Regions from separate parts of the Pseudobutyrivibrio xylanivorans genome, predicted to be linked through region 1. Evidence: predicted binding sites of a transcription regulator. Region 1 holds the regulator's gene; the other holds the start of a gene.
The links. The regulator NrdR, encoded in region 1, represses ribonucleotide reductase genes. The targets are predictions, from matches to a motif close to CACAANATNTTGTG.
Positions count from the first base shown of each region.

Region 1 (3,186 bases):
AAGTTGGTCAGAAGTACCTCCGCGAGCGCGCTATCGAGTCTGCTAAGAAGGCAGCTGAGGCTGGTTCTGCAGAGCTTAAGGCAGCATTTGCTAAGTTCGAAGAGACAATGAACTCTACACGTGAGAACAGTGCAGCAACAGACGTACTCGTAGCTGAGCTCGAGAAGAACGGTTCTGAGGATGCTAAGGCAGCACTTGCTCTTAAGGATTACCTCGCTAAGAAGTCTGTATGGATCTTCGGTGGTGACGGTTGGGCATACGATATCGGATTCGGCGGTCTTGATCACGTACTTGCTTCTGGTGAGAACGTTAACGTTATGGTATTCGATACAGAGATGTACTCTAACACTGGTGGACAGGCTTCTAAGGCTTCTAACATCGGTGAGGTTTGCCAGTTCGCTGCATCAGGTAAGGAGATGTCTAAGAAGTCTCTTTCTGAGATCGCTATGTCTTACGGTTATGTATACGTAGCACAGATCGCTCTTGGTGCTAACATGGCACAGGCTGTTAAGGTTCTTGCTGAGGCTGAGGCTTACAACGGACCTTCACTTATCATCGGATACGCTCCATGTGAGCTTCACGGTGTTAAGGGTGGTATGAACCACTGCCAGGATGAGATGAAGAAGGCTGTTGAGGCTGGTTACTGGAACCTCTTCTCATTCAACCCAGACCTTAAGAAGGAAGGAAAGAATCCATTCACTCTTACTTCTAAGGAAGGTGACTACAGCAAGTATCAGGACTTCCTCAAGAACGAGACACGTTATGCTCGTCTTACAAAGGCATTCCCAGAGCGTGCTGATAGACTCTTCGCTCTTAACGAGGAGACAGCTAAGGAGCGTTACGCTCACCTCAAGAAGCTCGTAGATCTCTACAGCTAAAATAAAGGCTAAGTGACCATCTGGTTACGCTTTCAATCATATATATCCCTCCATCGCGAGATTGGCTCTTGGAGGGACATATATAGATTGACAGCTACCAGATGGTTTTTTTATGTTATGTTTAGCTGTATAAATCTGCTCCACGTGTTGCGTTCTTGTGGTTTAACTGTTAAAATGTTACTAGATGTTGTGGTGTGGCGTAACGAAGTATCAACTCCACATCAGTTGAGTAGAGGTAGCTCAGTAGGTATCAACCTCTGAGTGTTGCATAGCGAGACATTTAGTCGAGCAATGCAATATCTCAGGATTGAGACCGTAACTGAGCGAGATATAAACTACATTTTGTGGAGGAAGATATGAAGTGTCCTTTTTGTGGTAGTCAAGATACCAGTGTAATTGATTCAAGACCGGCAGATGATAATACTTCTATTAGACGTAGACGTTCTTGCCCAGAGTGTGGCAAGCGTTTCACTACCTATGAAAAGGTAGAAACCATTCCTTTGATTGTAATTAAGAAAGATAACAATCGTGAGCCATATGACAGAACCAAGATTGAGAAGGGCGTTCTCATTGCATGTCGCAAGCGCCCAGTTTCAGCCTCACAGATTTCAAAAGTCGTAGATGAAATTGAGACAGAGATTTTCTCACTTGAGGAGAAGGAGATTCCAAGTACTCGTATCGGTGAAATTGTTATGGAGCATCTTGAGAATGTGGATCCAGTTGCTTATGTTAGATTTGCTTCTGTTTATCGTGAGTTTAAGGATGTTAACACTTTCATGGATGAGCTTAAGAGGGTGCTCGACAAATAATAGTGGCGGCTATTTGAGCATTTGATAAAAGATACAAAGGGGAGTTAAGTATTTGTCTTAATGTACGATATATAGTATGTAAAGATTAAATACGAGGATGTTATATGAATATTTCAGGAATTCGCCCATCAGTTGGGTTCTATGAAAACAATCCAATAAAGAATATACCACCGGTCAATCAGGTACCTGTAGAAGAGAAGCAAGCGTCTTTCGGTAGCGAACCTGCGGCAGTGGTTGAGATAAGTGAGGTAGGTCTTGCAGCTTCAAAGCATCAGGTAGCAAAAGCAGTCAGCAATATGGAGCAGGATAAGGCTATCCATCGTTACCAGTATTTCGTTCAGAGCAAGCCAGCTGTTGAGAATACAACTGTCAGGGGCTCAGAAAACTTTGTATTATAATATTTGAATATAGGATTTCTAAAGACTCAGGGTCACCTGAGTCTTTATTTTTGCACGTTTTTGGTCGTTTTTATTAGGCCTTAATGTGAAGGGTAAAATTTTAAGATATTTGTGAACAAACTGTGAAAAATATTCTATTTACTTAACATAAATTTAAATTTAACATTTTCTTTGAGAACTTCTTCTAAGAAGCAGCCTGTAACAGAGGAGAAATCTGAGGAAGAGGTTGTTGATACTGAAGAGGAAGAAACACCAACCTCAGTATTTGAGCAGAAGGAAACTACATTTGCTCAGAAGGTTGCAGCTATCGTGGTTGTACTCGGTGCAATAGCAGCCATTGTTTGGACAACTATCTTAAGAAAGAAGAATTACAAAAAATAAGACAGTGATATAGGCAATAATATTCCAGGGGCGTGGTTTTCATGTCCCTGGTTTTGTGTTACAATCGAGCCTATGAGTAAAAGAAATTTATATCCAAAGGACTATGTCGATAGTACCTATTCTATCGATTTCAAAAAGCTTTATGAGCAGGGCTACAGGGGCGTTATCTTTGATGTTGATAATACTCTTGTTCCACACAATGCCCCTGCTGACGACAGAGCAATCGCTCTTTTCAAGGAGCTTCACGAGCTTGGCTTTCAGGCGTTGCTTCTATCTAATAACAAGGAGCCACGTGTAAAGACCTTCAAGGAGGCAGTTACCTATTGCTCCTATATTTACAAGGCAAACAAGCCTTCTGCCACAGGCTACAGAAAGGCCATGGAGCAGATGGGCACAGACACTACAAACACTATCTTTGTGGGAGATCAGATTCTTACTGATGTGTGGGGCGCCAACAGAGCTGGCATTCGTTCCATAATGGTAAAGCCAGTATTAAAGTGGAAGGAAGAGCCACAGATTATATTGAAACGATTCCTGGAAGCGATAATACTTCTAGGTTATAAAATATATAGAAAGAGGAACAAATAATGAAAATCGTAATCGCAAACGACCATGCAGCAACAGACCTTAAATTCGAAATCAAAGACTACATCGAGTCTTTAGGACATGAGGTTATTAACATCGGAACAGACGATAATGAGAGTTGCCACTATCCAGAGT
Region 1 covers NZ_CP043028.1:1,269,405-1,272,590, reverse strand. Annotated here, with positions in the region: gene nifJ (pyruvate:ferredoxin (flavodoxin) oxidoreductase) at 1-878, shown strand, start outside; gene nrdR (transcriptional regulator NrdR) at 1,235-1,687, shown strand; gene FXF36_RS05875 (hypothetical protein) at 1,792-2,085, shown strand; gene FXF36_RS05870 (hypothetical protein) at 2,257-2,466, shown strand; gene FXF36_RS05865 (YqeG family HAD IIIA-type phosphatase) at 2,539-3,054, shown strand; gene rpiB (ribose 5-phosphate isomerase B) at 3,054-3,186, shown strand, end outside.

Region 2 (3,186 bases), 1.4 Mb from region 1:
TACAAAGGGTATCGAGGAAGAAACTCTCTTCACCCAGACAGAGATTTTAGAGGATGTACTTGGCTCGTCAAAGAAGATTTGCGTACTTTCAGGTCCAAGCCATGCTGAGGAGGTTGTAGTTTTTAAGCCTACCCTTGTTGTAGCAGGTTCTACAGATCGTCAGACCTCATTGTTTGTACAGAATCTTTTTATGAATAAATATTTCAGAGTATATTCATCACCAGATGTAAAGGGAATTGAGGTTGGTGCAGCTCTTAAGAATGTCATCGCTTTGGCGGCAGGTATGTCTGACGGTCTTGGTTTTGGCGATAATGCAAAGGCAGCTTTAATTACTCGTGGTATTAAAGAGATTTCTGCTCTTGCTGTTGCAATGGGAGGACAGGCTGAGACTCTTGCTGGTCTTACCGGTGTAGGTGATCTGATTGTTACCTGTTCTTCAATGCATTCTCGCAACCGTATGGCAGGTTTTTATATTGGACAGGGAATGTCAAAGGATGATGCCATGGAAAAGGTTGCCATGGTAGTTGAGGGCGTGTACTCTGCAAAGGCAGCTAAGAAGCTTGCTGAGAAATATAATATTGAGATGCCAATAGTAGATGTGGTTAATTCTGTTTTGTTCGAGGGATTGTCTGCAAAGGATGCAGTCTATGAACTTATGACTCGTTCAAAGAAGGATGAGACCTCAGATCTTGAGTGGTAATATTATGTACTTTAAGGTGATTAGTAGAGATACTGATCACCTTTTTATAAAAGTTTAGGAGGAGGCTATAATGAACGAGAATATTGTTAAGAGAAACGAATTGTTGGTGCAGAAGGTTATCAAAGGTCTTGAATCCAGAAACATGAAGGGGTATTACGCTGCAGACAAGGAGGAGGCTTTAAAGCTGGCACTTGAGCTGATTCCAGAGAATTCGTCAGTTACTATGGGTGGTGCAATGTCTGCTCATGAAATTGGTCTGGTAGACTCACTTAAGAATGGTAATTATAACTTTATTGATAGAGATGCCGAGCCGGATAAGAGAGCGGCTATGCTCAAGGCTTATGACGCTGATTATTTTATTAGTAGTGCCAATGCAATCACGGAAGATGGGATTATGATAAATATCGATGGTAATGCAAACCGCGTTTCTGCTATCGCACAGGGTCCAAAGCATGTGCTTTTTATTGTAGGTATGAATAAGGTCTGCCCAGATGTTGATTCAGCTATGAAGCGCGCTCGCAATGTGGCAGCTCCAATTAATGCACAACGTTTCGGATTAGCAACTCCTTGTGTTAAGACAGGCTCTTGTATGGATTGTAAATCACCTGACACAATCTGCTGCCAGTTCCTTATGACTCGCTACTCGCGCCACGCGGATCGTATAAGTGTAATTCTCGTTAATGATAATTTGGGATTTTAGATTTCGAAAAGCGCCTTGTAAATCTAGGCAAGCGCGAGCAGGAAGGCTCCATGCCAAGCTAGGAGGGCGCCCCGAAGGGGAAGGTTGCCTAGCGAAGGTATGGAAGGTGGCCTGCGGGAGCATGTAAAACTAATTTGGCGCTTTTTGTGTTTCAAATGTGTCTGAAAAGTGAAACTTTATTTAGTGGTACGTGAACCTATTGACTACTAGATGATGTGGTGGTAGTATAACACTATCAACACAACATCTAGTAGTTTTTTAATTGTATTTACTAGATGTTGACAGAATTTTCAAAAAATTATTCGCATTTTTACGATAAATAACCTGGAGGTTAATATGAAGCGCTTTGTAGTTAAAAAGGATGGCGCACTTGAGCCATTCGATGTACAGAAGGTAGTAGAAGCAGTTGGTAAATCAGCAACACGTGTGCTTGTAAAATTTACTCCTGAGCAGGAGAAGTTCATCTGTCAATTCGTTGAGGAAAGAGTGGAGGAGCTTAACCTTGAAAAAATTGAGATTGCACAAATGCATAACATTGTTGAGGGTGCTTTGGAGCGTGTTAATCCTATGGTGGCAAAGTCTTACAGGGATTATCGCAACTATAAGCAGGATTTTGTACAGATGTTGGATGATGTTTATAAGAAGTCTCAGAATATCATGTACATTGGCGACAAGGAGAATTCTAACACTGACTCGGCTTTAGTTTCTACGAAGCGTTCATTGATTTTCAATGAGCTGAATCGCGAGCTTTACAAGAAATTCTTCCTTACAACCGAAGAAGTTCAGGCAATCCGTGATGGTTATATTTATATCCACGATATGAACGCCAGACGTGATACTATGAACTGCTGTCTTTTCGATGTAAAGTCAGTACTTGAGGGCGGTTTCGAGATGGGAAACATCTTCTATAACGAGCCTAAGAGTCTTGATGTAGCTTTTGATGTTATTGGTGATATCGTTCTTTCTGCTGCAAGTCAGCAGTACGGTGGCTTTACAATTCCACAGGCGGATCAGATTCTTGAGAAATACGCTCAGATTTCATACGATAAGTATTTGAACAAATATCTTGAGCTTGGTATTTCAAAAGAAAAGGCTGAGGAAGTTGCCATGTCAGAGGTACAGCGCGACATGGAGCAGGGCTTCCAGGGATGGGAGTACAAATTTAATACAGTTGCTTCTTCAAGAGGAGATTATCCATTTATTACAGTAACTATCGGTCTTGGTACCTCCGTATTTGCAAAGATGGCTTCAAAAGCCTGCCTTAAGGTTCGTTCAATTGGACAGGGAAGGCCAGGCTTTAAGAAGCCAGTCTTATTCCCAAAGATTGTTTTCCTTTATGATGAAAAGCTTCATGGTGTGGGTGGTGAGCTTGAGGATGTATTTGAGGCAGGTATCGACTGTTCCCGCAAGACAATGTATCCTGATTGGCTTTCACTTACTGGTGAGGGCTACATCGCCAGCATGTACAAGAAATACGGCAAGGTTATTTCACCAATGGGATGCCGCGCATTCCTTTCACCTTGGTATGAAAGAGGCGGCATGAAGCCTGCAGATGATGAGGATGTGCCAGTATTTATTGGCCGTTTCAACATCGGTGCGGTTTCACTTCATCTTCCAATGATTCTTGCTAAGTCACGTCAGGAATCAAGAGACTTCTACGAGGTACTTGATTACTATCTTGAGATGATTAGAAAGCTTCACATCCGAACCTATGCGTACTTAGGTGAGATGAGAGCCAGCACAAATCCTCTTGCTTACTGTGAAGGTGGCTTCTACGGTGGACATC
Region 2 covers NZ_CP043028.1:2,682,929-2,686,114, forward strand. Annotated here, with positions in the region: gene FXF36_RS12130 (NAD(P)H-dependent glycerol-3-phosphate dehydrogenase) at 1-700, shown strand, start outside; gene FXF36_RS12135 (lactate utilization protein) at 771-1,400, shown strand; gene nrdD (anaerobic ribonucleoside-triphosphate reductase) at 1,737-3,186, shown strand, end outside.
Region 2: the regulator NrdR is predicted to act here: its motif matches at 1,640-1,653, upstream of nrdD (anaerobic ribonucleoside-triphosphate reductase).